2 regions of the Variovorax sp. ISS6 genome follow, and region 1 is predicted to be linked to the other one. Evidence: riboswitches for the same ligand, from Rfam matches in the RefSeq annotation. Region 1 holds a riboswitch; the other holds the start of a gene.

Region 1 (14,942 bases):
AGCACCTTGGCGAGGATCAGCGGCCGGATGCGGCCCCAGCGGTCGGCCATCCAGCCGCCGATGGGATTGAAGGCGATCGCGACCCACGAGGCCATCGAGGTCATCAGCGCGACCTGCGCGGCGCTCAGCGAGAGGTTGCGCGTCATGGGCCCGAGGCCCGCGCTCAGTGCGGAATTGGAAAAGGCGTCGAGGAACAGTCCGCCGAGTGCGAGCCACCAGATGACGGCGGCCCGGCCCTTGATGCCCTGGCGTGAATCCAGGTAGGCGATGACATCGTCGATGCCGCGGATCTTGAGCGCGTTGGGTTGCACAGTTGTCTCCATTGGAATAATCCGCAAGAAGACGATGCAAACCATGCAGGCGCGACAAAGCCATCTCACAGATGGTCTTTAAATCTGAACCTGCGCCGAAATTCTAAGTGCGAAGTTTTCAATCCGTCAATGAATGTGATTCGAGGCGGTGTTAACCACTAGAACCGCCAGAAGCCACCGTGTTGCATCTGTTCCCGCGGGGACAAACAGCGGCGGCCCTCGTTCCTAGAGTCGCGTGCTTCGAAAGACACGACGAGGAACGAACGAGACATGAAGACCCTGATCCACGCCATCGCGCTGTGCGCCGCCGCCTGCCTGGCCTTGCCGGCGGCGCACGCGGCCACGGTGCAACAGCACGCGCTGCAATCGACGGTGCCCGATCCGCTCGCGGGCGCCGACGCGGCCAGGGGCACGAAGGTCGCGTTCACGCTGTTCCTGCCCGATGCGAAGCCCGAGGGCGGCTATCCGCTGGTGCTGCATGCGAGCGGCTTCGGCCTCGGCCGGCTGCGCGAACTGCCGCCGCGCGACACCGACCCGGGCGCGAGCTACTGGTCGCGCGTCGACCGCCTCGTGCCCACGCTGGTCGAGCGCGGCTATGCGGTGATCAGCTTCGACCACCGCGGCCATGGCGACAGCGGCGGCGACAGCCGCATCATGGATCCGCGGGCCGAGATCGCCGACATCCGCAGCCTGATCGACTGGGCCGAGCGCGAACTGCCGCTGCGCAAGGGCGCCGACGGCAGGCCGCGCATCGGCAGCATCGGCGGCTCGTACGGTGGCGGCTACCAGATGCAGCTCGCGCAACTCGAGCCGCGCATCGCGACCGCGATCCCGTCGATGACCTGGTACGACCTGAAGCATTCGCTGGCGCCGCAGGGCGTGCTCAAGCAGGGCTTCGTGCAGTTCGAATGCTTCATGGCGCAGCGCGGCAAGGTGCGCGACGGCGGGCTGCTGCGGCCGCTGTGCGAGACGGCACCGAAGCCCGGTGTCTGGGCCTGGAACGACATGGGCGCCGACGCGCAGCGGCTGCGCGATGCCTACCAGGCGCACGGCCCCTCGGGCCTGAGCTGGTCCGGGCAGCCGTCGCGCCGCGTCGATGCGCTGGTGGTGCAGGCCAGCGAGGACGTGCTGTTCGACATGGACGAGGGCCTGCGCAACTGGCGCCAGCTGAAGGCCGGCGGCGGCGACGTGCGGCTCATGGTGCTGCGCTCGGGCCATGTGAATCCGCGCGCGGGGCAGCGCGACAAGCCCGCGCGCTGCGGCAGCGTCGATGCCATGGACGCGATGCTCGGCTGGCTCGATGCCAAGCTGCGCGACATCGAGCCGTCCGCGCCTTTGGTGCCCCAGCTGTGCATCGCGCTCTACGACGGCACGGCCTTCGAGGGCACGGCGCCGATCGCGGCGCAGTTCGGCGCGGCACTCGCGCGGACCGAGGTGCGCGCCGGTTCGCCGGCGCCGGTCTTCGTTCCCTTGCCCACCGATGCGCCACGCGGCGCGGTGCTGGCCGGCGTGCCCGAGGCCGAGCTCGACGTGCGGGCGGCCGGCGGACCCGGCGTGGCCCTGGTGGGGCTCGCGCTGCGCCGCAACGGCGAACTGATGCTGCTGTCGGACCAGGTGGTGCCCGCGCCGCCGGGGCGACAGCGCATCGCGCTCGGCGGCGTGGCCGCGCGCCTGCGGCCCGGCGACGAGCTCGGCGTGGCGCTGTTCGCCACCCATGCGCAGTACGTCTGGGCGCCTGCTTCGGGCGCACCGGTGGCCGGCATCGCCGGCGACAACGCCTATGCGGTCTCGGGCCGCGTGTGGCTGCCGCTCGCGGCCGAGGGCGCGGCGCGGTAGGCGCGCAGCGCATCGAGGTCGCGCAAGGTCACGACCTGGTAGCCCAGCGTCAGCAGGCCCTCGGCCTCGAGCCGCCGCAGCGCCGCGTTGAGCCGCGGGCGCGACATGTTGCAGTAGAGCGCGAGCTCGGCCTGCGAGACCTGCAGCTCGAGCGAGCGCGGCGGAAAGCCCGCCGGGCTGAACAGCGATGCCAGGCTCTGCGCGACCTTGGCGACCGGGTCGAGCGTGCGGTCCGACAGCGTGACGGCCATCGACTGCGTGAGCCGCTCGCTCAGCAGCTGCAGCACGAAGCGGTTGAAGGCGCGGTTGCCGTCGAGCAGGTGGAAGAAGGCCGCTTTCGGCATCTTGATGACCACCGCATCGGACAGCGCGACCGCATCGCAGAAGCGCGGTTCGTTGCGGATCAGCTCGACCTCGCCGACCCAGCTGAAGGCCTGGCCCATGAAGGTCACGGGCTTGCCCGAAGCCGAGGTGGTGCACAGCTTCATGCTGCCGCGCCCCATGCCGACCCAGTGCTCGGCCGGATCGCCGCGGTGCCAGATGGCCTGGCCCGCGGCGAGTTCGACGAAGCGCAGCTGCGGCAGCAGCACTTCGGCCTCGTCGTCGCTCAGCGTGTGGGCCCAGACGCAGCCGCGCCAGCGCGACTTGAGCGTGGCGATCTCGCCGGGGTCCATGCGGCTCAGGCCGCTTCGGTTTCCTGGTACTCGCCCACGGGCACGCAGCTGCAGAACAGGTTGCGGTCGCCGTAGACGTTGTCGACGCGGCCGATCGGCGGCCAGTACTTGGCGTCCTTGAGCCCGGCCAGCGGGAAGGCGCCGAGCTCGCGCGCATAGGGATGGCCCCATTCGCTGCCGAGCAGGCTTGCGGCCGTGTGCGGTGCGTGCTTGAGCGGGTTGTCGTCCTTCGGCCAGACGCCTTCCTCGATGCGGCGGATCTCGCCGCGGATGGCGATCATCGCCTCGATGAAGCGGTCGAGCTCGGCCAGCGGCTCGCTCTCGGTCGGTTCCACCATCAGCGTTCCCGGCACCGGGAAGCTCAGCGTGGGAGCATGGAAGCCGTAGTCGATCAGGCGCTTGGCGACGTCCTCGGCGGTGACGCCGCTGGTGTCCTTGAGCGGGCGCAGGTCGAGGATGCACTCGTGCGCGACGTGGCCGTTGGGGCTCGCGTACAGCGTGGGGTAGTGGTCCTTGAGCCGCGCGCTGATGTAGTTGGCGCTGAGGATCGCGGTCTCGGTCGCGGCCTGCAGGCCCTTCGCGCCCATCATGCGGCAGTACATCCAGCTGATCGGCAGCACGGCCGCGTTGCCCAGCGGCGCCGCGGACACGGCACCCACGCCATGGCCCGACACGCCCGCGGTCGCATGGCCCGGCAGGTAGGGCACGAGGTCCTCGACCACGCAGACCGGGCCCACGCCCGGGCCGCCGCCGCCGTGCGGGATGCAGAAGGTCTTGTGCAGGTTCAGGTGGCTCACGTCGCCGCCGAACTCGCCCGGCGCGGCCACGCCCACCAGCGCGTTCATGTTGGCGCCGTCCACATACACGCGCCCGCCGTGCGCATGCACCAGCTCGCACAGCTCCTTCACGCGGGTCTCGAACACGCCGTGCGTGCTCGGGTAGGTGATCATCACCGCGGCCAGGTTCTTGCCGTGCTTCTCGCAGGCGCGCTTCAGGTCGTCGAGGTCGACGTTGCCCTGCGCGTCGCAGGCCGTCACCACCACCTGCAGGCCCACCATCTGCGCGCTAGCGGGATTGGTGCCGTGCGCCGACGAGGGGATCAGGCAGATGTTGCGGTGGCCCTCGCCCTTGGCCTCGTGGAAGGCGCGGATCGCCAGCAGGCCCGCGTACTCGCCCTGCGAGCCGGCATTGGGCTGCAGGCTGATGCCCGCGTAGCCGGTGGCTTCGCAGAGCCAGGCGCGCAGCTGGGCGTCGAGCTGGGCATAGCCCTGCAGCTGCTCGGCCGGCGCGAAGGGATGGATGTTCGCGAACTCGGGCCAGGTGATCGGGATCATCTCGCTGGTCGCGTTGAGCTTCATGGTGCAGCTGCCCAGCGGGATCATGCTGCGGTCGAGCGCGAGGTCCTTGTCCGACAGGCTGCGGATGTAGCGCAGCATCGCGGTCTCGCTCTTGTGGGTGTTGAACACCGGGTGCGACAGGAAGGCGCTCGCGCGGCGCAGTTCCTGCGGAATGCGCGGCGCGGTGTTGGCGGCCAGTTCCTCGAAGCGCGGCATCGGCGTGCCGGCGGGCACGAACAGCGCCCACAGGGTCTCGACGTCGACGCGCGTGCTGGTCTCGTCGAGCGAGATGCCCAGGTGCTGCTGCAGCCGCTGGCGCAGGTTCACGTTGGCGGCCTGCGCGCGCTCGAGGATCTTCGCGGTGTCGTCGCCGGTGCGGATGGTCAGCGAATCGAAGGCGGTCTCGTTGACCGGCTCGCGGCCCATCTGGGCCAGGCCGCGCGCGAGGATGGCGGTGAGCGCGGCCACGCGCTGCGCGATGCGCGTGAGGCCGTCGGGGCCGTGGTAGACCGCGTACATGCTCGCGACCACGGCGGGCAGCACCTGCGCGGTGCAGATGTTCGAGGTCGCCTTCTCGCGCCGGATGTGCTGCTCGCGCGTCTGCAGCGCGAGGCGGTAGGCAGGGCGGCCATGGGTGTCGACGCTCACGCCGACCAGGCGGCCCGGCAGCGAGCGCTTGAAGTCGTCGCGGCAGGCCAGGTAGGCCGCGTGCGGGCCGCCGTTGCACAGCGGCATGCCGAAGCGCTGGGTGGTGCCGCAGACGATGTCGGCATCCCATTCGCCGGGCGGCGCGAGCAGGGTCAGCGCCAGCAGGTCGGCCGCGACGCAGAAGGCCGCGCCGTACTGATGCGCATGGCCCGCGAGCGGGCGCAGGTCGTGCACGTGGCCGGTGGTGGCCGGGTATTGCGCCAGCACGCCGAAGAATTCGCCGCTGGCCATCAGGTGCGGCAGGGTTTCGGAAGCGGTGCTGACCTTGACCTCGATGCCCAGCGGCGCGGCGCGGGTCTTCACCACCTCGATGGTCTGCGGATGGCAGTCGCCCGAGACCAGGAACACGTTGCTCTTGCTCTTCACGCTGCGCTTGGCCAGCGTCATCGCCTCGGCGGCCGCGGTGGCTTCGTCGAGCATCGAGGCATTGGCGATCGCCATGCCCGTGAGGTCGCACACCATGGTCTGGAAGTTGACCAGCGCCTCCATGCGGCCCTGCGAGATCTCGGCCTGGTAGGGCGTGTAGGCCGTGTACCAGGCCGGGTTCTCGAGGATGTTGCGCAGGATCACGCCCGGCGTGTGGGTGCCGTAGTAGCCCTGGCCGATGAAGTTGCGGAACACCTTGTTCTTCGCCGCGATCGCCTTGAGCTCGGCCAGCGCATCGGCCTCGGTGGCCGGTGCCGGCAGCCGCATCGGCTTGCTGCGCCGGATCGCCGCGGGCACGATGCCGTCGATGAGTTCGGCGCGCGTGGCCGACCCGATCACGGGCAGCATGCGTGCCTCGTCGTCGGCATCGATGCCGATGTGGCGGGCGATGAATTCCTCGGCGTTCTCGAGTTCTTGCAGGGTGGGCAGGGCGGCGGGGGTGGGCATGGCGGGCGGGGGAAGAGAAGGGGGAGCGGACTTCCGGACGCGAGCCTTCGCGTCCGGCCATCCGGTTTCAGGGGGTCAGGATTCCTCGGCGAACTTGCCGTAGGCGGTCTCGTCCATCAGCGCGTCGAGCTGCGCCGGTTCGGACAGCTTGACCTTGAAGAACCAGCCTTCGGCCAGCGGCGCGCTGTTGGCGAGCGAGGGATCGGCGCGCAGGGCCTCGTTGACTTCGGTGATCTCGCCCGAGACGGGCATGAACACGTCGGCCGCGGCCTTCACCGATTCGACGACGCCGGCGACATCGCCCTGGGCGAAGCTCTTGCCGACCTCGGGCAGGTCGACGAAGACCACGTCGCCCAGCGCGTCCTGCGCATGGACGGTGATGCCGACCGTGGCGTTGCCGCCCTCGGCCTGCACCCATTCGTGGTCCTTGGTGTACTTGATGCTCATGTCGAAAAACTCCTCGTGGATAAAAAGTGGCCGATGCCGGGGCGTAGGTTAGCCGCGGTAGTAGCGGGTCGGCACGAAAGGCAGCGTCGAGACCTCCATCGGCACCGGCTTGCCGCGCACGATGGCCTGCACCCGGGTGCCGGGCTCGGCGAAGGCGGTGGCCACGTAGCCCATGGCGACCGGCCGGTCGGCCGTCGGGCCCAGCAGGCCGCTGGTGACCTGGCCGATGTCCTGGCCCTCGAAGGACTGCAGCGGCGTGCCGTCGCGCACCGGGATGCGCTCGAGCGCGACCAGGCCGACGCGGCGGCGCTTGAGCGTGTCGTGGTCGAGATGGCCGGCCGCGCCGGTGGCGGCGGTGAGCTGGGCCAGGATCTTCTCGGCGCCGGGGAAGCCGCCCGCGCGCGCGCCGCCCGTGCGGCGCACCTTCTGGATCGCCCAGTTGAGCGAGGCCTCGACCGGCGTGGTGCTGGTGTCGATGTCGCTGCCGTAGAGGCACAGGCCGGCCTCGAGCCGCAGCGAGTTGCGCGCGCCCAGGCCGATGGGCTTGACCTCGGGCTGGGCCAGCAGCAGCCGGGCCAGCGCGTCGGCGTCCTTCGCGGCGACCGAGATCTCGAAGCCGTCCTCGCCGGTGTAGCCGCTGCGCGTGACGAAGGCATCGATGCCGCCGATCTGCACGGCGCCGCCGGTCATGAACACGAAGCGCTCGATGCCGGGCGCGAGCCGCGCCAGCGTGGCCGCGGCCTGCGGTCCCTGCAGCGCGAGCAGCGCCTGATCGGGCAGCGGCTGCACCTGGCAGCGCTGGCCGATCTTCTGCTGGATGTGGGCGATGTCGGCCACCTTGCAGGCGCCGTTGACGATCACGAACAGCGAGCCGTTGCCTTCGTTGAAGAACATCAGGTCGTCGAGGATGCCGCCCTGGTCGTCGAGCAGCAGGCCGTAGCGCTGCTTGCCCGCGGGCAGGTCGATCACGTCGACCGGCATCAGGGTCTCGAAGGCGGCCGCGGCGTCGGGGCCCGACAGGCGCAGCTGGCCCATGTGGGAGATGTCGAACAGGCCCGCGGCCTCGCGCGTATGTTTGTGCTCGGCCATCAGGCCGGCGGGGTACTGGACCGGCATCGAGTAGCCGGCGAAGGGCACCATGCGGGCGCCGAGTTCCAGGTGCAATGCGTGCAGCGGGGTCTTGAGCAGTTCGGATTCGGGGGCGGAAGCAGCCACGGGGCACTCCTGGGGGCAGCAATCGAATGCCATGGCTCGCGCCATGGGGCCACCCCTGCTGTCCGCTTTACCTGAGAGATTCGCCCCACGATCGGGGTTTGCTCCTTCGGTGGACCGGGCGCCTGCGGCACCGGCCTCTCTCCAGCAAGGAAACGCCGTCCCGCGAGGGCCGGCGCTGTGTCAGTCCTTTTGCCTGAGCGTTCGGGGGTTCCCTGCGCCTTCGGCGGCCCCGTGCGGGGCTCTCTCCTGACCCGGGCGAGTGTAGTGGATTGCGGGCCGCTTCAGCCGCGGCGCCGCAGCCGGTCCGACAGCGCCTGGCAGATGGCGTCATGGGCCCGGCCGGCGGCGGCCGAGTGGGCGAAGAAGCCGAAGAACGGGTGGAACATGTCGTCGAAGGCCAGCAGCCGGGTCGGGACGCCGGCCGCCTCGAGCCGGTGCGCGTAGGCCAGGCCTTCATCGCGCAGCGGGTCGTGGCCGGCGACGGCGATCAGGGTCGGCGGCAGGCCCGCGAGCTCCACCGCGCGCAGCGGGGAGGGCGGCACCTCGGCGGCGCGGTGGGCCGAGGCGCCCATGCTGAGCCGGGCGATCTCGCGCAGGTCGGCGGGCGCGAGCATCGGGTAGTCGATGCCGCGGGCCTCGATCGCGGCCACGTCGCGCGCCATGTCCAGGCCCGGCACCACCAGCAGCTGGGCCGCCAGCGGCCGCGCGTTGCCGCGCAGCGCCAGCGCGGTGCAGGCGGCCAGGTTGGCGCCCGCGCTCTCGCCGGCCAGGGCGATAAGGGACGGATCGCCGCCGAGGGTTTGCGCATGGTCCAGCGCCCAACGGGTCGCGGCCAGCGCATCGTCGTGCGCGGCCGGGAACGGGTGCTCGGGCGCCAGCCGGTAGTCCACCGAGACCACCACGGCTTCGACGTCGCGGCAGAGCTTGCGCGCGATGTCGTCCATCAGCTCGACGCTGCCGAGCACGAAGCCGCCGCCGTGCAGGAACACCACGGTCGGCAACGGCGCTTCGGTCGAGACGGGCCGGTAGACCCGCACCGGCACGCGCAGGCCCTGGTGTTCGGCGACGCGGTCCTCGGTGGAAGCCACGACCGGCAGCGTCGTGCGCTCGCGCGCCGCCATCACCGCGCGGCGCATGCGTTCGCGCGCCTCGCCGGGCGTTCCGGAGAACGGCGGTGGCGCCTTGTTCGCGCGCATCGCCGCGACGATCGCGGCGAGCTGGGGATCGAGCGGCGCGTTCATTGAAGCCCCAGCACGTAGGCCTGCGAGTCCGCCGCGCGCTGCCGCAGCCGATCGAGGTCCACATCGAGCAGGCGGCCGTCGCGCTTCACCGGCCGCCCCGCGACGAACACGCTGTCGACATTGCCCGGATGCGCCGCCAGCACCACCGCGCCGACCGCGTCCGAGACCGGCGCCAGGTTGAGGTCGTCGGCGCGGATCAGCACCACGTCGGCCTGCTTGCCCGGCGTGAGCGAGCCCACCTTGTGCGCGAGCCCGTTCGCCTGCGCGCCAGCCAGGGTGGCGAAGCCCAGCACGTCGCGCAGGCCCAGCGTCGCCGGGGCGTTCTTCGTCTTCGAATGGCCGCCGCCCATCCACGAGCGGTAGTAGGCCAGCGCGTGGCGCATCTGCGTGAACATGTCGCCCGCGCACTTGGTCTCGGTGTCGCCGCTGAGGCTGGGCCGGATGCCCACGGCCAGCAGCCGGTCGAACGGGATGTCGCCCATGCCCTGCGCATTGAGTTCGCAGTGCACGCCGAGCGAGGCGCTGACGCCGGCGTCGGCCATCATCGAGAACTCGTCGGGGTGCGAGCAGCAGCAGTGCACGAAGGTCAGGTCGTCGCCGAGCACGCCGGCCTCGTGCATCTGCGCGATGCCGCGCGCGGCGGCGTTGCGTGCGTAGGCACCCATGTGGATGCTCGAGCGGATGCCGAGTTCGCGCGCCAGCCGCAGGTCGCCGAGCCAGGTCTCGCGCCGCGCCATCTCGGGGCCGCGCGCGGCCATCGCGAGCGTGAGCAGCTGGTCGTCGCTCGAGAAGTAGCGTTCGCGCAGCCGCCGGATGTCCTGCGGATGGCCGCGCTCGCTGTCGAACATCCACGAGGCACCATCGACCAGCGGCCAGCCGTGCGCGAACACGCCGCGGATGCCGGCGTCGCGCAGCGCCGCGATCGCCGCGTCGGAATGCTCGGGGCTGTTCTGCACGTGCGACCAGTCGAGCAGGGTGGTGATGCCGCTGTCGAGCGCCGCGACCGCGCCCAGCAGCGTGCCGGTATAGACGTCCTCGGGCCGGTAGGCCGCGCCCTTGGCGCCCAGCATCTCGGCGAAGTAGACCTGCGAATCGATGTCGGCATAGCGATGCCGCACGCAGCTCTGCCAGGTGTGGCGATGCGTGTCGACGAAGCCGGGCAGCACGATCATGCGGTCGGCCTCGATCCGTTCAGCATCGGGAGCATCGATGCTCGGCGCGATCGCGACGATGCGCTCGCCCTCGATCAGCACGTCACCGCGGCGCAGCTCGCCGATGGCCGGGTCCATGCTCAGCACCCAGCCACCCGCGATCAGCAAGGGCCTGTCTTCGTTCTTCATCGCATCACCTCCTCATCCAGCGCGAGAGTTCGGCCTCGACCTCGGCGACGCGTGCCACGTCCGCGCCGGCCCAGGCCACATAGGCATCGGGCCGCACCAGCATCGCCTGCACGCCGCGCATGGCGGGCGGCACGCGCGCCACGCGGGCCGGCATCAGGGTCACGGGCAGGCCCTTCAGGTCCAGCGATTCGAACTGGCGCGAGTTGCCCTCGAGATCGAGCAGCAAAAAGCGCCGTTCGCGCAGCAGCTCGGCGACGCGCACCGAGCGGCCGTCGCGCGTGACGAGGTCGAAGTCGGGCAGCCGCTGGCCGGCCAGCGGGTGGCGGTCGGCCTCTCCCGCGCGGCTGGGGTAGGGCTGCTCGAGCCCGCACAGCTCCAGCACCAGCTGGCGCTGCACCTCGGGCAGCGGAATGATGTGTTTGGCCAGCCGGCGCTTGAGCGCCACTGCGTCGGGCTCGAAATTGAACTGCAGCACGCACTGCGCCTTCACGCTCTCGAGCAGCGCATGCATCACCGGCAGGCGCTCGGTGTCGTAGCTGTCCAGCGTGGCCTCGTCGGCCACGCCCGTGACGACGTTCGCGAGCTTCCAGCCCAGGTTGAAGGCATCCTGCAGGCAGAAGTTCATGCCGACGCCGCTGGCCGGGTAGTGGATGCGCGCCGACTCGCCGACCAGGAACACGCGCCCCTGGCGCAGGCTGCTGACCGCGCGCATCTGGTCGTCGAAGCGCGAGGCCCAACGGAAGCCCTCGATGCCGAAGTCGCTGCCGAGCACGTCGCGCAGGCACTGCTTCGCCTCCTCGAGCGTCACCGGCTCGTCCTTGGTCGCATGGCGGCGGTCGCGGTGCACGATGTTGAAGCGCGTGATGCCCTCGCCGAAGGCATAGCCGCGCACCCAGCCCATCTCGTTGTCGGCGCCGGTGCGCCCGCCGGGCCAGGGCGCGCTGAGCTCCGCGTCGATCACGATGCCGCGGAAGGTGCCCGAGTGGCCCTCGAAGGGCATGCCGCACTGGGTTCGCACGGTGCTGCGGCCGCCGTCGGCGCCCACCAGGTAGCTGGCGCGCAGTGTCGATACCGCGCCCGACGGATCGGCCACCTCGATCTCCACGCCCTCCGTGTCCTGCCGCACCGAGCGCACCTCGGCGCCGCGGCGAAGCTCGGCGCCGCTGTCGGCCGCCCAGCTCCAGAGGATCTCCTCGGTCATGTTCTGCGGCAGCCCGAGCGTGAAGCCGAAGCGGGTGTCGAGGTGCTCCCACTCGATCGACTGGAAGCCGGCCCAGATGTGGCTCGAGCGGAAGGGGTAGTCGAGGATCTGCCTCGTGCGCTCGATGAAGCGGTCGGCGATGCCGCGTGCGTCGAACAGCTCGAGCACGCGCGGCAGCAGCGTGCCCGCGCGCGACTGCACGCCCTCGACGCGCCGCTCCAGCACCAGCGTGCGCGCGCCCGAACCCGCCAGCTCGGCCGCCATGGTCAGGCCCGAGGGGCCGCCGCCGACGACGATCACATCCCACTGCATTGAATCTCCGGTCACTCGATCTCCTTGGAAAAAACCTTTTAGAAGGCGTGCGTCATGCCGACCTCGAACGCCGACTGGCGACGGCCTCCGGCCACGGCCTGGCTGCGCAGCACCGCCTTCTGCCCGGGCCCCGCCTTCTGCAGCACGCCGAGCAGGTACAGGCTGGTGCGCTTGGACAGCGCGTAGTCGACGTGGCCGTGCACCTGGTCCCAGCGGTAGCTCGCGAGCTTCGTGAGCGAATAGCCGCCGCCGACGCGCAACTGGTTCGTGAGGTACTTGTAGGCGCCGACGTCGAGGGTCCGCGCCGTTTCGGTCTGCGACAGGCCGTCCGCCGACAGGCGCGTGTGGCTGTAGTTGCCCATCCAGCGCCAGCCGTCGTTGGTGTAGGCCAGCCCGACCGTGGCCGTGTCCTGCGTCTGCGACACGGTCCTGCCCGGGGTCTTGGAGAAGTCGACGCCATAGAGGGCGGGCACGCCGAGCCGGGTGACGGGCGCATAAGGAATGCCCCGGACCGACTCCCAGATCGCGAGCGCCTGCAGCGGCCCGCTGGCATAGCTGAGTTCCGCGCCGACGGCGCGCCCGACGTTGGTGGTCGAATCCGGCTCCGCGAAGCCGTACATGGCGCCGAACTGGAAGCCGCCGAACACCGGCGACTTGTACTTGACCAGGTTGCTCAGCGAGTTGCCGACCGTGCGGTCCAGGTTGCCGGGATGGGTGGCGAGCAGGGAGGTGTAGCGCTCCGAGGTGAAGGGTGTCGCGTCGGCGAGCAGGTCATACATCGCGCCCAGCGTGAGCGTGCCCCAGGTGCCCGAGCTCAGGCCCATGTAGCTCTCGAGCGGCGCGAGCGTTCCGCTGTCGACGAAGACCGAGTTGCTCCAGCGGAAGATCGCGCGTAGGTCGCCGCCCAGCGATTCGCTGCCGGTCAGGGCCAGGAAGGGCGCGGCATGCGTCGAGGTCATCTGCAGCTGGCTGCGGCCGCCCGAGTCGCGGGTGTAGAGCACGCCGCTGCCGAGCAGGCCCGACAGCTTGAGCTCCGATTGCGCCTGCGCGCCTTGGGCCAGCGAGAGTCCCGACAGGACGAGCAGCAGGGCCTGGGTGTTGCGTTGGATCATGGCGTGGCGCCCGGCAAGCGTCGAGATCACGACGGCACCCGCTGCTCGAAGGACGCGCCCGAGGTCTCGCGCCGCGCGAGCCGGCCGCCGAGCAGCAGCGCCGCGCCGACCGCGACGCAGCCCGACAGCGCGAACACCGTGGCCATCGCCGAGGGCAGGGCCAGCGCCTGGCCGTCGTAGAGATGGCGCGCCACCAGCGCGATCAGCGTGGGCGAACCGGACTGCGCGATCAGTCCGTTGAGCACCAGCACGATCGCCATCACCATGCCGATGTTTCCGGCCGGCACGGTGCGGGCCACGAAGGTCGAGGCGACCGCCATGAAGCTCCACGAGCACAGCACCACCAGTGCGTCGAGCACCCAGAAGGCGGTGAGCTCGCCGACCAGGCACATCGAGACGCTGAACACGGTGGCGGCCGCGGCCACCGCGGCGCCGATGCGCGCGATCGCCGCCAGCCCGGTGGCGCGGTCCAGCGCCACGCCGACCAGCCACAGACCGAGCGGGCCCATCGTCATCAGCAGGCCGCCCTGCATCAGGCCGATGTCGCGCAACTCCATGCCGTAGCGGCGCGCGATCATGGTGGGCACCCAGGCCGCCATGCCGAAGCCGATCATCGAACTGCCCACCGCGTAGGTGAACAGCGGCACGAACAGCCGTCGCTGGCCGGCCAGCCAGCGCAGCACGGCGCGCAGGCTCTGCTGCGGACGGGCCGCGGCATCGTGCTGCGCCCTCGGGTCCCTGAAGCAGAAGATCAGCAGGCTCAGCGGCAGGCCGGCCACGCCGATCATGAACAGCGTCATCTGCCAGGCCGACACCTCGCCCACGAAAGGCAGCGAGTGGATGCCCGAGGCCTGCACCAGGTGCAGCAGCGGCCCGCCCAGCACCAGCGACAGCCCGGTGCCCAGCATCATCGACATGGTGTAGACCGAGAGCGCGCGGGCGCGGCGGTGGTCGTCCACGCCGTCGCGGATCAGCGAATAGGAGGAGGGGGGCGTCAGCGCCTCGGCCGCGCCGACGACGGCGCGCGCGATCACCAGCGCGATGAAGGCGGTGGCCGCCGCGTTGGCCGCCACCGCCGCCGACCAGACCAGCACGCCGGTGGCGATCACGAGGCGGCGGTCGAAGCGGTCGGCCAGCCAGCCGGCCGGCAGGCCGACCAGGATGTTGGCGACCGCGAAGGCGGTGCCGATCAGGAAGCTGATCTCGATATCGCTGACGCCGAAGTCGCGCTGGATCGGACCGACCATCAGAACCAGGATGTTCTTGTCGATCTGGGCCAGCATGTTCAGCAGGGTCAGGCAGGCCACCAGGGCCCACTGCGCGAGTGCGCGCTTGCGTTGGTCTTGCATCTCGTCTTGTCTCCGGTTGCTTGTTCCGCGAGCTCGCGATGGCTCGTTGGAGGCGATGATCCAAGCCGGTGGTGCATATGCAAAATTCATTCTTTAAATGCGATGCATTTGCCGTGCAAATCAAGGAGACGAAACCATGCGCTTCAACAAGCTCGACCTCAACCTGCTGGTGGTGCTCGATGCCGTGCTGAGCACGCGCAGCGTGAGCCGCGCCGCCGAGCGGCTGTACCTGAGCCAGCCGGCGACCAGCCTGTCGCTGAGCCGGCTGCGCGAATACTTCGAGGACGAGTTGCTGGTGCCGGTGGGCAAGACCCAGGTGCCGACCGCGCTCGCCAACGAGCTGATGAAGCCGGTGCGCGACGTGCTGCTGCAGCTGCAGACCATCACGCGCGCGCGGCCCGGCTTCGACCCGGCCACCTCGACCCGGCGCTTCACCATCGAGTCCTCGGACTACGTGATCAGCGTGCTGCTGTCCGAGGTGGTGCGGCGCGCCGCGACGCTCGCGCCGCTGATGCAGTTCGACCTGCGTGCCATGAGCCCGCAGATGCGCGAGCACCTCGACAGCGGCGAGATCGAGCTGCTGATCTCGCCCGACTTCGCGATCGTGCCCGGGCATCCGTCCGAGCCGCTGTTCGAGGACACCTTCTCCTGCCTGCTGTGCCTCGACCAGCCGGTGAAGGGCAAGCGGCTCGGCGCCGAGCAGTACTTCGAGTCCGCCCACGTCGGCATCGAATGGGCCGGTGGCCGGCGCGTGACCTTCGACGCGCGGCTCATCTCCACCGGCCGGCGCACGCGTCGCCAGGACGTGATCGCGCCCAACTTCACGCTGGTGCCGGAGCTGCTGCTGGGCAGCGCGCGCATCGCCACCTTGCCGACGCGGCTCGCGCACCAGATGGCGCGGCGATTTCCGCTGCAGGTGCAGCCCTGTCCGATCGAGATCCCGGGCTTCACCGAGAAGCTGCAGTGGCACAAGCACCAGGACCGCG
Region 2 (14,942 bases), 3.4 Mb from region 1:
TCGACCCCACGCGCCGCGGCATCGCGATCGCCGACGTGGCCGAGGCCGGCATGCGCCTGAGCTTCTGCCGCCGCAACGCCCAGGCCGCGCGCGCCGACCTGATGCGCATCTGCGCCGAGATCCGCGAGGAACTCGAGCCCGAGGAACAGACCCTGGCCACCGCGCGCGCCGTCGCCGCCGGCGAGGCCGAGGCGGCACCGCATCCCGCGCGGCGCATCGCCGGCGCCGTCTACGTGAGCTGCTCGGGCCGCGGCGGCCCGCACTTCGGCGCGCCCGGCGCCGAGCTGCAGATCGTGCGCCATGCGCTGGGCGACGTGCCGCTGGTCGGCTTCTTCGCCGCGGGCGAGATCGCGCGGCACCACGTGTATGGCTACACGGGGGTGCTGACGGTGTTCACGGCGGACGACTGAGCGTCCGCCTTGCTTCGGAGGCTCAGCCCAGCGCGGGCTGGGCAACGCCTGCAACGCCCCTGGGCATCCCCGCGAACGCGAAATCCACCTCCGGCGCCAGCCCGCTCACGATGCGCGCGATCGACTTGCCCGAGCCGCAGGCATGGGTCCAGCCGAGCGTGCCGTGGCCGGTGTTGAGGTAGAGGTTCGCGAGCTTGGTGCGGCCGATCAGCGGCACGTTGCTCGGCGTGGCCGGGCGCAGGCCGGTCCAGAACTGGGCTTGCGCGGTGTCGCCGGCGCCGGGGAACAGCTGCTCGACGCGGCGCACGATGGCTTCGCAGCGCACGCGGTTCAGGTCGCGGTCGTAGCCGTTGAGCTCGGCCGTGCCGGCGATGCGCATGCGGTCGCCCGACTCCGAGGTGTAGCGCGAGAACACCAGCTTGTATTCGTCGTCGGTCAGCGAGACCTGGTAGGCCTTGCTCGCGTCCTTGACCGGCAGCGTGACCGAATAGCCCTTGGCCGGATAGATCGGCAGCCGGATGCCCAGCGGCGCCGCCAGCAGCGGGCTCAGCGAACCCATCGCCATCACGAAGGCATCGCCGCGGATGCGCTGGAAGCGGCCCTCGGCATCGGTGGCCTCGACGTGGTCGATGGCGCCGCCCACCTCGCGCAGCGCGGTGATGGTGTGGCTCATCAGGAACTTCACGCCGGCCTCGGCCGCGCGCTTCGCGAGTTCGCGCGCGAAGCGGTTGGCGTCGCCCGATTCGTCCTCGGCCGTGTAGGTGGCGCCGGCGAGCCGGGGCCGGATATGGGCCAGCGCGGGCTCGAGCTTCACGGCCTCGTCGGCCGAGATCACCTGGCGCTCGCAGCCCAGCGCGCGCATCTGCTCGGCGGGCGCGAGGGCGCCGTCGAACTCCTTTTGCGTCGTGTAGAAGTGCAGGATGCCCTGCGTGCGCTCGTCGTAGCGGATGCCGGTGTCGCGGCGCAGCTGCTGCAGGGTGTCGCGGCTGTAGGTGCCCAGGCGCACGATCTGCTCGATGTTGTGGCGCGTGCGCGCGGGCGTGCACTCGCGCAGGAACTGCAGGCCCCAGAGCCACTGGCGCATGTCGGCGCGGATGCGGAACAGCAGCGGGGCGTCTTCCTTGCCCAGCCACTGCAGCACCTTGAGCGGCGCGCTGGGATTGGCCCAGGGCTCGGCATGGCTCACCGAGATCTGGCCGCCGTTGGCGAAGCTGGTCTCGGCGGCCGGCGTGGCCTGCCGGTCGATCACGGTCACGTCGTGGCCGAGTTGCTGGAGGTAGTAGGCCGAGGTCACGCCGAGCAGGCCGGCGCCCAATACGATCACGCGCATTTCAAGTACCTTTCGAGGTCGAAGCGCTTGAACGGCGTGAAGGTTGTGCTACTGAATAGATAGCGCGCAACCGGACGGCCGTCCAATTGCCGCTCCCCCTGTCCTCGGTACCTGAGAGTTTCATCCGCTGCACCTCGCAGCGGACTTGCTCCTTCGGCGCAGCACGGCCGCGATGGGCGATGTGCTGGCTCTCCAGACGGCGTTTCAGTGGTTGCAGTACAGGTCCCGCGCGAAGCGTGGAGCCGACCTGAGCGTTTATGGGAGTTTGCGCCTTCGGTGGGGCTGCCTGCGCGATGCATGCGGCCCGCTCTCCTGCAATGGGTGGCGATTGTAGGCGGGCCGCGGGCACCGGCCAACCCCGGGATTCGGCCTTGCGCACGGGTGGGATAATCCACGCCCGGCCGCGCCCGCGCGGCTTCGGGCTTTCGACCACGCGACTCAGCAATCACACAGCACAGGGGACTCCATGATCCTGGTTACCGGCGGCGCCGGCTTCATCGGCGCCAATTTCGTCCTCGACTGGATCGCGCAAGGCGACGAACCGGTCGTGAACCTCGACAAGCTCACCTACGCCGGCAATCTCGAGACCCTGGCTTCGCTCAAGGGCAATCCGCGCCATGTCTTCGTGCAGGGCGACATCGGCGACAGCGCGCTGCTCGACCGCCTGCTGGCCGAGCACAAGCCGCGCGCGGTGGTCAATTTCGCGGCCGAGTCGCACGTGGACCGCTCGATCCACGGCCCCGAGGATTTCGTGCAGACCAACGTGCTCGGTACCTTCCGACTGCTCGAGTCGGTGCGTGGTTACTGGAACGCGCTGCCGGCCGACCAGAAGGCGGCCTTCCGCTTCCTGCACGTGTCGACCGACGAGGTCTACGGCTCGCTCTCGAAGACCGACCCGGCCTTCACCGAGGAGAACAAGTACGAGCCCAACAGCCCGTACTCGGCCAGCAAGGCCGCCAGCGACCACCTCGTGCGCGCCTGGCACCACACCTACGGCCTGCCGGTGCTCACCACCAACTGCTCGAACAACTACGGCCCCTTCCATTTCCCCGAGAAGCTGATCCCGCTGATGATCGTCAACGCGCTGGCCGGCAAGCCGCTGCCCGTGTATGGCGACGGCATGCAGGTGCGCGACTGGCTCTACGTCAAGGACCACTGCAGCGCGATCCGTCGCGTGCTCGAAGCGGGCCGGCTCGGCGAGACCTACAACGTGGGCGGCTGGAACGAGAAGCCGAACATCGAGATCGTGAAGACCGTGTGTGCGCTGCTCGACGAGTTGCGTCCGCGTGCCGACGGCAAGGGCTACGCCGAACAGATCAGCTACGTCACCGACCGCCCTGGCCATGACCGGCGCTACGCCATCGACGCGCGCAAGCTAGAGCGCGAGCTCGGCTGGAAGCCGGCCGAGACCTTCGACACCGGCATCCGCAAGACGGTCGAGTGGTACCTCGCCAACGGCGACTGGGTGCGCAACGTGCAAAGCGGCGCCTACCGCGCCTGGGTCGAGAAGCAGTACGACGCGAAGGCTTCCGCATGAAGCTGCTGCTGCTGGGCAAGGGCGGACAGGTCGGCTGGGAACTGCAGCGCAGCCTCGCACCGCTGGGCGAGCTGGTCGCGCTCGATTTCGACAGCACCGACTTCCACGCCGACTTCAGCCGGCCCGAGCAACTGGCCGACACCGTGCGGCAGGTGCGCCCCGACGTGGTCGTCAATGCCGCCGCCCACACCGCCGTCGACAAGGCCGAGAGCGAGACCGAGTTCGCGCGCAAGCTCAACGCCACCTCGCCCGGCGTGGTGGCGCAGGCCGCGCAGGAGCTCGGCGCGCTGATGGTCCACTACTCGACCGACTATGTCTTCGACGGCAGCGGCACCGCGCCCTGGAAGGAAACCGACGCGACCGGCCCGCTGAGCGTCTACGGCCGCACCAAGCTCGAGGGCGAGCAACTGGTGGCGCGGCACTGCGCGAAGCACCTGATCTTTCGCACCAGCTGGGTCTATGCGGCGCGCGGCGGCAACTTCGCCAAGACCATGCTGCGGCTGGCCAGGGAGCGCGACAAGCTGACCGTCATCGACGACCAGTTCGGCGCGCCCACCGGTGCCGAGCTGCTGGCCGATATCACGGCCCATGCCATTCGCGCCACCTTGCAGGACCCGTCCAAGGCCGGGCTCTATCACGCGATCGCGAGCGGCGAGACCACCTGGTACGGTTACGCGCGCTACGTGCTCGAACTCGCGCAGCAGGCCGGCGTCGAGCTCAAGGCCGGGCCGCAGCAGGTCGAGGCCGTGCCGACCAGCGCCTTTCCCACGCCGGCCACCCGGCCGCACAACTCGCGCCTCGACACCTCGAAGCTGCAGGCCGCCTTCGGGCTGGTGCTGCCGCCGTGGCAGAACGGCGTCGCGCGCATGCTGCGCGAGATCCTCTGAGTCCGGCATCCGCGCCGAATACGACACCCGAAGAGAAGAGATACCAACGATGACCATCCAGACGACGCAGCGCAAAGGCATCATCCTGGCCGGCGGCTCGGGCACGCGGCTGCACCCGGCCACGCTCGCGATCAGCAAGCAGCTGCTGCCGGTGTACGACAAGCCCATGATCTATTACCCGCTGAGCACGCTGATGCTCGGCGGCATGCGCGACATCCTCGTCATCAGCACGCCGCAGGACACGCCGCGCTTCCAGCAACTGCTGGGCGACGGCAGCCAGTGGGGCCTGAACCTGCAGTATGCCGTGCAGCCCAGTCCCGACGGGCTGGCGCAGGCCTTCATCATCGGCGACAGGTTCGTCGGCAATTCGCCGAGCGCGCTGGTGCTCGGCGACAACATCTACTACGGCCACGACTTCGTGCACCTGCTGTCCGACGCCGATGCGCAGGCCAAGGGCGCGACCGTCTTCGCCTACCACGTGCACGACCCCGAGCGCTACGGCGTGGTGGCCTTCGATGCGCAGGGCAAGGCCAGCAGCATCGAGGAGAAGCCGCTCGAACCCAAGAGCAGCTACGCCGTGACGGGCCTCTATTTCTACGACAACCAGGTCGTCGACATCGCCAAGGCCGTCAAGCCCAGCGCGCGCGGCGAGCTCGAGATCACCGCGGTCAACCAGGCCTACCTCGACCTCGGCCAGCTCAACGTGCAGATCATGCAGCGCGGCTATGCCTGGCTCGACACCGGCACGCACGAGAGCCTGCTCGAGGCGGGCCAGTTCATCGCCACGCTCGAAAATCGCCAAGGCCTGAAGATCGCGTGTCCCGAGGAGATCGCTTGGCGCAACGGTTTCATCGATAGCGCGCAGCTCGAGAAGCTCGCCGCGCCGCTGGCCAAGGGCGGCTACGGCAAGTACCTGCAGCGTCTCTTGAAAGAAGAGGGGCGGCCGTGAAGGTCATTCCCACCACCATTCCCGATGTCCTCGTCATCGAGCCGAAGGTGTTCGGCGACGCGCGCGGCTTCTTCTTCGAGAGCTTCAACGGCAAGGCCTTCGACGAGGCCGTGGGGCGCCATGTCGAGTTCGTGCAGGACAACCATTCGCGCTCGGCCCAGGGCGTGCTGCGCGGCCTGCACTACCAGATCCAGCAGCCGCAGGGCAAGCTGGTGCGCTGCGTGCGCGGCGCGGTGTTCGACGTGGCGGTGGACATCCGCCGCTCGTCGCCGACCTTCGGCCAGTGGGTGGGCAAGGAGCTCAGCGAGCACAACCACAAGCAGCTGTGGGTGCCCGCGGGGTTCGCGCACGGCTTCCTGGTGCTGACGGAGACGGCGGAGTTTCTCTACAAGACGACCGACTATTACGCGCCGGTGCATGAGCGGGCGATCCGCTGGGACGATCCGAGCCTGGCCATCGCCTGGCCCGAACTCGGCGCGGCCTTCACCTTGTCGGACAAGGACCGCGCGGCGTCGACCCTGGACGGCGCCGAACTGTTCGCCTGACGACGTTGCCCGCTGGACTCAGGCGCTGGCGCCCGGCGGCGCGTAGCCGTCGACGACTTCCATGATCTGGTCCGCGGTCACCTCCCACGAGGTGATCCGGTACTGGGTGGCGATCAGCTTTTCCCGCGCTTCCAGCGCCGCGGAATCGGCGCAGTAGTGACGGATCTTCTCGGCCCACTCCGGCACGTTCCACGGGTCCGCATAGTCGATGATGTCGCCCGCGATCTCGGGCACCGAGGCTGCGTGCGACGCGAGGCAGAACTTGCCGTGCGCCAGGCTCTCGGCGACCGGCAGGCCCCAGCCTTCGTACAGCGATGGATAGAGGGTGAACAGGCAACGCTGGTAGAGCAGGTTCAGCTCGACATCAGTGACGTTGTTCAGGATCACGATCCTGTCCTCGACCCGCAGGTCCTGCTGCAGCGAGGCCATGAAGTCGTCGACCCGCCAGCCCTGCATGCCGACGAACACCAGCTTCGGCGCGTCGAAGCCCGATTCGAGCAGGCGCAGGTAGGCCCGGTAGAGCGTTTCGTGGTTCTTCCGGATCTCGACGGTGGAGACGAACAGGAGGAAGCGTTCGCCGGCGAGCTTTCGAACGGCGCTCGAATAGTGTTCCTCTCCCACGACCTTGGGCAGCGTGTCGCCCTCGCGGATCACCGTCATCGGCGGCATCGGCGTTTCGATCTCGCGCAGCAGTGCCTTCAGGTCCCGGGCCGTGCATTGGGAATTGCACAGGATATGGTCCGAGGCCCAGGCCATCGTCGCGTAGAAGCTCGCGAAGAACTGGGCCTTGCCAGCTTGGTAGAAGTGCGGGAACAGGACCGGAATGATGTCGTGGATGACGTTGACGACCTTGAAGGCGCTGCACTTCTTCTCGCGATAGAGGCAGGCCATCTTGTTGCCATGGTCCCAGTCCAGGCCCATCGTGAGATAGAAGTCGCCCGGCTGGAACAAGCCGGGCGAGCTCGGGCCCGCGCCCTGCGCCGGCACGAGTCCCGCGGGACCCTCGGCGGCAACCAGCGGCACCAGTCGTGCCGCCTTCCATTCATGATACGCGAAGGCCAATGTGCGGCGCACCGCGATCATGCGGCGCCGCACGCCCGACTCGTATCTGGCGGGCAGCGCGCTCAAGGTGCCCAGCACCGCCTTGCGCAGGAGCCGTTCCAGCCGCCGTGCCAGGCGCACCGGCGGTGGCCCCGATGCGGCTTCGGGTGCCGCCGGTTGCGAGGCCTTGCGGGTCGCCGCGGCCTGCTCGTCGGAGGCGCGATTCAGGATGGCCCAGGCCTCGCTCTGCGGCATCTCGAAAAACTGCTCCTTGCCCCAGTCGAAGACGCACAGCCGCACCCGGTCCGGCCATTTGGTCAGCATCCAGCGGCAGCATTCCTGCTCCATCCGGACGATGCCCACGGGCGCGCGCGTCCAGTGGAGCGAGGTGGTGAAGTCGAGCCAGAGGGTGCGTCGCTCAAGCATGGGCATGGCGTGCGAAGGTGGCGAGGAGGTGGGCGGGCATCGGTGCGAGTGTCGACTCCCAGAGCAGTCGTCGTCGGTGGTTCAGCTCGGCCTCGCCGATGGCGAGGCGTTCGCGGTGCAGCAGCTCGAACAGCCGGGCGCGGAACGCATGCGGATCGTCCTCGACGAAAACGCCGGGGTCTCCGATGAAGTCCTCGAAGCCGCGGAACGCCGTCGAGGTCCCGATCACGTAGGCGCCGGTCAACAGTGCTTCGGCCGTCTTGATGTTGGACCCGCCGCCGGCCGTGATCGGCAGGATGTAGACGTGGCCGAGGCGGCGCAGCGCCACGATGCCCGCGTCGTCGACGATGCCGAGGCGCAGTGTGCGGTCGTCGTTGATGCCGGCCCAGCGCCTGTACTCGCGATGCTTCTCGAGCAGGCTCGTGACGCCCCCCGCGATGACGAGCTTGCGGTCCGGTGGGAGGAAGGCCAGCGACTGGCTGAAAACCGAAAAGAATCCCACCGCGTTGGGCGGGTGCGCACTGCTCACGAAGACCGCGAACGGTTCCCGCGGCAAGGCACGCTTCCACGTCTCGATCGCGTCGGGCGAGGCGTCCGGTGGCGAAGTACCGTTGGGCGCGAGAACGGCGTCTTCGCGCTGGCCGAGTTCGTTGAGATAGGCCCGGTCGGCGGCGGTGACAGCGAAGACGATCTCCGCTTCCAGCGTGATCTCGCGCTCCAGCGCGAGGATGTCCTCGCCATGCTGCGCGACCAGCGCCTCGGTCGCCCCCGACTGCGCGAGGATCTGCCGCTTCATCGCGTGCTCGATGTTGTGCGCCGAGTGGACGATCCGGGGGCGATGCTCCTGCGGCCCGAGTTCGGCCAGGCAGGCGCGCACCAGCGGCCACAGATAGAGGTGGTCGATCTGGATGAAGTCGTAGGGCTTGCTGCGCAGCACGCGAAGCAGCGCGTCGCGGGCCTGCCGGGTGGTGGCGATGTGCAGTCCCCAGAGATGGTCGTAGACGACGTGCTCGCACTCTTCCAGCGGCCGGCCGCCCAGGGTGCCGGGCAGCACGATGTCCGTCGTCGCATGCCGCGGGTAGGAGCCCTCGGGAAAGAAGCCGACATAGTCCACCTCGATGCCGGCCTTCCTGTACGCCTCGTAGATGTGCCGCGTCCTGAGCTGCCCGCCGTGCCGGGGCTCGATGATCGGGAAGGTGGCAATGATGAGGACTTTGGCTGCGGACATGAAGGCAATGGCTCCTGGCGACGACGGCATGGACTGCCCTTGCGGCGGGCGGGTCAGCGGTCCGCCCCGGACGATCGGATGAAGCGGGCGCACTCCGGCGGTGCGGCCCGCGCGGGAATCAGAAGGACTTGCCTTCGGCGTTGCGCCGCAGATCCGCTTCCACCATCATCGTGCACAGCTGTTCGAGCGTGGTCCGCGGCGCCCATCCGAGCTTTTCCTTGGCGCGCGCCGGATTGCCGATCAGCAGGTCGACTTCGGCCGGGCGATAGAACTTCGGATTCACGCGTACCAGCGTCTTGCCCGACTGGATGTCGATGCCGACCTCGTGCTGTTCCTCGCCTTCGAAGCGCAATTCATAGCCCGCCGCCTTGAACGCCATGTCGACGAACTGGCGAACGGTCTCGGTCCGGTTCGTGGCCAGCACGAAGTTGTCGGGCGTGTCGGCCTGCAACATCATCCACATGCCTTCGACGTACTCCTTGGCGAAACCCCAGTCGCGCTTGGCGCCCAGGTTCCCGAGCTCGAGCACATCGGCCTTGCCGAGCTTGATCTTGGCCACGCCGTCGGTGATCTTGCGCGTCACGAACTCACGACCGCGCAACGGACTTTCGTGGTTGAACAGGATCCCGCTGCAACCGAATATGTCGTAGCTTTCCCGGTAATTGATCGTCATCCAGTGCGCGAAGAGCTTGGCGACGCCATAGGGGCTGCGCGGATAGAACGGCGTGTCCTCGACCTGCGGAATGGCCTGCACCTTGCCGAACATCTCCGAGGTGGATGCCTGGTAGAAGCGGATGCCTGGATTGGTCAGGCGGATCGCCTCGAGCAGGTGCAGCGCACCCATGCCCGTGATCTGCGCCGTGGCATCGGGCTGGTTGAAGCTCACGCCCACGAAACTTTGCGCCGCGAGGTTGTAGACCTCGTCGGGTGCGGTTTCCTTCATCAGCATCAGCGAATTGCCGAGGTCGGTCAGGTCGTATTCGACGAGGTGGAGGTCGGGATGGTCCTGAATGCCCAGTTCCTCGATGCGCCAGAAGTTCACCGAGCTGGTTCGGCGATAGGTGCCGTAGACCACGTAGCCTTTGTTCAGCAGCAACTCGGCCAGATAGGCCCCGTCCTGCCCTGTGACGCCCGTGACGACCGCGCGCTTTTTTGTCATGAATATCCTCTCGAAACGAAGCGGCGCCTTGTTGGCCCGGAACACTCAATTGTGCCCCAACTGCCAGTGCGCTCCGGCCGCCGGAGCCGGTGCGGACTCGCCGTCAGGAAAGTGCGGATCGGCCTGACCTAGAATTTGTCATCGTGCAATCGCTGCCGCTCAGGGTGGCCGAAATTCCAAGAATGACTGAACAAAAACCGCGGCTCGCGCTGGACCTGGATGTCCTGACCGAGGGGGGGAAGACCGGCGCGTACCGGGTGTGCGAGAGACTTTGCGAGGGCTTGGCCCGGTCGCCGCAATTGGCCGTGCAATTCATGGCGGATGCGATGCGCGTGGCAGATGCGGATGCGCGTCTTCGCTCTGCCGGATTCGTTGCTTCGCTGCAGCCGATCGAGGCACTTCCCTCCAGGAAGACCGATATTGCACTGTCGTTCTTTCGGCCGGAATCGCAGGCCTGGCGCGAGGATCGCACCGTTGTGCATGCTCACGTCATTTACGACTTGATTGCAATCGCACGGCCCGAACTCTTTTCTCCGGCCGTAGCAAAAAGCGCTCACGATCTGGTATCGAGCCTCGATCAGCGCTCATTGGTATTCACCTTGTCGGAATTCGCGCGGCGGCAATTGCTGCGCTTCCGGCCCGATCTCAGTCCCGCCCAGGTCGCGGTCATCCCGCCGGCGGTGAGTGCCTGGTTCGAGCCCTGCGAGGATGCCGCGCGCCGGGCTGCTGCGCGCTCGAAACATGGCATTCCCGCGGCCGTGCCCTATGTGGTGGCGAGTGCATCGGCGCAGCCCCCCGAGGTGCTCGATCGACTGGTGCGCGCATTCCTGCAGGCGGCCGACCATGCGTCCGCGAGCGATCTCCACCTCGTGCTCGTGGCCGATCCGGACGAGCAGTCCTCGGCCATCGGGGCCGCGCTCGCTTCCGCCGGCGAGCGGCGGGCGCGAATCCTCGTCGTGCCGGCAGCACGGACCGAGAACGCGGATCTGGCCGCGCTCTATGGCGACGCCCTGTGCTTTGTCGACCTCTTGCATGGCGCGGGCGCTGGCCTGGCACCGCTCGAGGCGATGGCGTGCGGCACGCCCGTCGTGTGCGCTGGCGATGCGGCCTTTGCGGAAACGGTGGCCGATGCCGGCGTGCTGGTGGAGGCCCGCGATGTCGACGCCGCGGCTCGCGCGATCGCGCAGTTCGCGATCTCGCCGGAGGCGCGGCAAGCGGCGGCGGCGAGCGCGCTGCGGCGTGCGCGCACCTTCGATCGCGCGCATTGCATCGAGCGCGTGACAGCGGTGCTGCTGGATGCCTGCGAGCGCTACCGGGTCTGGCCATCGTCCCTCCTGTGGCAACGGCAGACCGGCCCGGTGCGCGAGGGCCGCGCGCCGGTGCTCGAGCAAGGGCCGTCCCCCCTCGCCACTTACCTGGCCTACGAGAACGGCGCCCAGGGACCGGACTTCGGCATCCCCTTGAGCATCCTCGAGGCGCCGGGCCGGGAATGGCCCCTGTGGCGCGACACGCTCGCGGCCTCCGGGGCGGCGGGGCGCGTCGAAGGCGGCCTGCGCACACGCGGTGTCCTGAAGTCCGGCACGCCGGACGAACCCCTGATCAGCTACGTGACCGTGGTGCGCAACAACGTTGCAACACTGGAACGGGCCATCGAGAGCGTGCAGCGCCAGACCTATCGCAACGTGGAGCACATCGTGCTCGACGGTGCATCCACGGACGGCACGGTGGACCTGATCCTGCGCCATGCTGAGCGATTGGACTACTTCGTCTCCGAACCGGACCGCGGACTCTACGACGCCATCAACAAGGCGGTGCCGCTGGCGCGCGGGCAATTGATCTGCATCCTCAATTCCGACGACTGGCTCGAGCCGCATTCGGCGGAGATCGCCGTGCATCGCATGCGAGGCCTGATGGATGCTCCGACGCTGCTGTTCACGGGCGCCCTGGTGCATGAAGTCGGCGGCAAGCCGGTCGTCGAATGGCCGCCGGCTTTCGTCCATCCCGGCAGCTATTTCACTTGCGCCAGCGATTGCCACAACGGCATCTATGCCACGCCCTCGGCCTACGAGCATTCGGGGCCTTACGACGCCAGTTACAAGATCGCGGCGGACTTCAAGTGGATCATGACCAGCCTCGATGCGGGCATCCGCTTCGTCTACACCCAGGAGGTCGCGATCCATTATTCGCTGGGCGGAACCTCGGGTGATGCCGTGGGACACAGCCGGGACTGCCTGCGTGTGGTCAGCGACCGCTTTCCGTTCCTGACGCGCGAAGAGGTGCGCGGTCTCTACGACGGCTACTTCGGTTTCGAGCATCAGTTGCCCGATGAGCCGGTGCCGAGAAGCGAGTCGTTGACGCTCTTCCTGCGGCGCGTCTTCGCGGACCACGTCGACCGCCCCGATTTCCAGACGGCGGTGGCCTGGGCGGCCATGGTCACGCTGCAGCATCCCAAGGACACCCCGGCGGCCGTGCCCATCGCGCCGAACGCGGTGCCTTCCATCCGCCGTTCCGCGAAGGACCTGGCCAAGGGGCTGCTGCATCGTTCTCCGTTCCTCTACAACGTGGCGGTCCGTTGCTACGCCCGGCTCCGGAGGTGAACGAGATGGCGCGCATCGCTTATGTGGACCATTCGTACCACCGCTCGACGCTGTCGACGGGTTTCCTCGTCGAGATCCTGCAGCGTCGCGGGCATGTGGTCGACCGCTTCTGGGACGAGGCCTGGCGCGGGGGCGCGCCGGTGCCCTGGTCCGACGTGCAGGGATATGACGTGGTCATCATGTTCCAGTCCTATTGCACGCCGCCCGCCAGGCATTTCCGGCACGTGCATCCCAACGTGATCTACGTTCCCATGCTGGACCAGTTCGCCTTGTGGCAGGGACCGGTGACGCCCCTCTCGGAATTCTGGGAGCCGTTCCAGGGTTCGAAGGTGCTGAACTTCTCCACGGCATTGCACGGCCTGACGAAGAGTTTCGGCATCGCCAGCCACTTCGTCCGCTACTACCAGCCGACGCGCCCTCCCGTGGCGCCGTCGGAGGGATTGCACGGCTTCTTCTGGGTGCGCCGGCAATCGCAGCTGCCCTGGGACTCGATCCGGCGCCTGATCGGAACGGCGCGCTTCGATTCGATGCACCTGCACCTGGCCGGCGATCCGGGATCGCCGCCGTCCGAAATGCCGCCCGAGGAAGACATCGCGCGGCATCGCATCACCACCTCCACCTGGTTCGAGGACAAGAAGGATCTCGAGGCCGTGCTGGATCGAGCCAATGTCTTCTTCGCGTCCCGCCTCGACGAGGGGATCGGGCAGGCGTTCCTCGAAGCGATGGGGCGCGGTCAATGCGTGGTCGCGCCGAATCAGGGCACGATGAACGAATACATCCTGCCGGGCTTCAATGGCCTGCTCTACGAACTCGATGCATTGCAGCCGCTGGATTTCTCGCAAGTGCATGTCTTGGGCGCGCGCGGCTGGGAAAGCGCGCGAGCCGGCCGCGTGCAATGGGAAGAGGCCGAGGAAGCGCTGATTCGTTTCATTCTGGCGCCGAGCGAGGGCCTCTATGCCGGCAAGTACCAGCATCCTTCCGTTCATGTCCAGGGTGCCGCCGCGGCCGGCGCGGTGAAGGTGGATGTGATGTCGCGCAAGATCGCAACCAGGTTGCGTCGCGTGGCTGGTTACGCTTTTTTCAGAAAGACGCGCTCGCTCTGGCATCCTCTGTTGCAATGGATGCGGCGACTCGTATCGCGCTAAAACCCCAGACCTCGATTCCAGGTACCCTCCAATCCAGAAACCTGGAGAACCCATTGCCATGACAACAAGAAAAGTCTTCGTCGCCGGACACAGCGGTCTGGTCGGATCCGCCACGCTGAAGGCACTCGCCGATCGCCCCGACATCGAACTGGTGACAGCCACCCATGCCCAACTCGATCTCGAGGACCGGGCTGCCACACGCGATTTCTTTCTGCGCGAGCGCCCCACCCATGTGGTGATGAGCGCGGCCAAGGTCGGCGGCATTCTGGCCAATTCGAACTTCCCGGTCGACTTCCTGCACAAGAATTTGCGCATTCAATTGAACGTGTTCGACGCAGCGCACGAAGCGCAGATGGAGCGGATGATCTTTCTCGGTTCCTCCTGCATCTATCCGCGGGACTGTCCGCAGCCGATTCGCGAGGACTATCTGTTGACCGGACCGCTCGAAGCCACCAACCGTCCGTATGCGCTCGCGAAGATTGCCGGCGTCGAATCGTGCTGGGCGTTCAATCGGCAATACGGGACCCGCTATCTCGCGCTGATGCCCACCAACATGTATGGCCCCGGCGACAACTACCACCCGGAACATTCTCATGTGCTTCCCGCGTTGATCCGGCGCTTTCACGAAGCCAAGCTGCGCAACGACCCGTCGGTGATGGTGTGGGGCTCGGGAAATCCGCGCCGGGAATTCATGTACTCGTCGGACCTGGGCGAGGCGATCCTCTTCCTGCTGACCTTGCCGCAGGATCGATTTGCCGAGTTGACGCGTGCCGATGTGACGCCGCTGATCAATGTCGGCGTCGGCACCGACGTCACGATCCGCGAGGTGGCCGAGCGCGTGAAGCAGGCCGTGGGCTATACGGGGGAATTGCGCTTCGATGCGAGCAAGCCCGATGGCACGCCGCGCAAGCTGCTCGACGTCCAACGCATGGCCGCGCTGGGCTGGACCGCGAAGACATCGCTGGAGACCGGTCTGCAGGCAGCGTACGCTGATTTCCTGCAGCGGCATGGGTAAGCCGCAGGGCTCGCTGAAACGCAGCGCCCTCTGGGCCGCCCGGGGAGCATGGTGGCTCGTCACGCCCTGGCGCTGGCCGGAGCGCGTGCGCTTCGTGCGCGCGCGCGCGGCCGCCGAGCTTCGCGAGCTCGAACTCGCCCGGTTGCTTGCGCGCACGACCGAACGCGGCGCATCGGCCGCTTTCATCGAACCGGTCGATCTCTTCGACAACGAGGCCGTCGCACGCCGCGTCGACCTGCCGTTGGATTCGATTTTCTGGCCGCCGGTCTCGGCGAGCGAGGTGGTCGATCTGCCATCGGCGGCGCGCTTCTGCATCGACCTGTGGCGTGAAGACGATCGGCTGCGACAGCGATTTCCACGCGCCTTTTCCGCGGATGCCTCGTCCTTCCTCGCTTCCTTGGGTGAATCGGATGGTCGAGGATTCGGCCTGTCTCCCGCCGCGCTGGCGCAATTGCAGCAGTTGCTGCGGTCGGACTTCGCGAGCCGCGCGCGTCAATACCTGCTCGTCGATTTTCCCGCGCGCGCCGAATTGCCCGACGGCTTGTTGCCGACCGGCAATGCCGAATTGCTGCGCTGGTACCTGCGCCATGCAAGATTCGATGCCAACCTGAGTCTGGAGGAAGTCTGGTGGCTTTTTCTCGAAGCCGCCCAGGACCCGCAGCGTGAACTCACG

What was found. A riboswitch is a leader RNA that binds a small molecule or an ion and turns the genes downstream of it on or off. The one in region 1 is predicted to bind glycine.
Region 2: linked by a shared signal. The riboswitch ahead of AC1HIL_RS08370 (D-amino acid dehydrogenase) and the one ahead of gcvT (glycine cleavage system aminomethyltransferase GcvT) in region 1 are both predicted to bind glycine.

Annotation. Positions count from the first base shown of each region.
Region 1 covers NZ_JAWRZC010000001.1:5,212,016-5,226,957, reverse strand. Annotated here, with positions in the region: gene AC1HIL_RS24265 (MFS transporter) at 1-311, opposite strand, end outside; gene AC1HIL_RS24260 (alpha/beta fold hydrolase) at 582-2,147, shown strand; gene AC1HIL_RS24255 (Crp/Fnr family transcriptional regulator) at 2,090-2,821, opposite strand; gene gcvP (aminomethyl-transferring glycine dehydrogenase) at 2,827-5,739, opposite strand; gene gcvH (glycine cleavage system protein GcvH) at 5,815-6,186, opposite strand; gene gcvT (glycine cleavage system aminomethyltransferase GcvT) at 6,235-7,434, opposite strand; glycine riboswitch at 7,450-7,556, opposite strand; glycine riboswitch at 7,577-7,660, opposite strand; gene AC1HIL_RS24235 (alpha/beta hydrolase) at 7,683-8,642, opposite strand; gene AC1HIL_RS24230 (amidohydrolase family protein) at 8,639-9,982, opposite strand; gene AC1HIL_RS24225 (FAD-dependent monooxygenase) at 9,987-11,510, opposite strand; gene AC1HIL_RS24220 (porin) at 11,534-12,607, opposite strand; gene AC1HIL_RS24215 (MFS transporter) at 12,634-13,956, opposite strand; gene AC1HIL_RS24210 (LysR family transcriptional regulator) at 14,093-14,942, shown strand, end outside.
Region 2 covers NZ_JAWRZC010000001.1:1,823,381-1,838,322, forward strand. Annotated here, with positions in the region: gene AC1HIL_RS08365 (FIST signal transduction protein) at 1-410, shown strand, start outside; gene AC1HIL_RS08370 (D-amino acid dehydrogenase) at 433-1,740, opposite strand; glycine riboswitch at 1,829-1,946, opposite strand; gene rfbB (dTDP-glucose 4,6-dehydratase) at 2,207-3,277, shown strand; gene rfbD (dTDP-4-dehydrorhamnose reductase) at 3,274-4,164, shown strand; gene rfbA (glucose-1-phosphate thymidylyltransferase RfbA) at 4,214-5,113, shown strand; gene rfbC (dTDP-4-dehydrorhamnose 3,5-epimerase) at 5,110-5,658, shown strand; gene AC1HIL_RS08395 (glycosyltransferase family 4 protein) at 5,677-7,131, opposite strand; gene AC1HIL_RS08400 (glycosyltransferase) at 7,118-8,353, opposite strand; gene gmd (GDP-mannose 4,6-dehydratase) at 8,472-9,512, opposite strand; gene AC1HIL_RS08410 (glycosyltransferase) at 9,656-12,109, shown strand; gene AC1HIL_RS08415 (glycosyltransferase) at 12,115-13,254, shown strand; gene AC1HIL_RS08420 (GDP-L-fucose synthase family protein) at 13,313-14,269, shown strand; gene AC1HIL_RS08425 (glycosyltransferase family 4 protein) at 14,262-14,942, shown strand, end outside.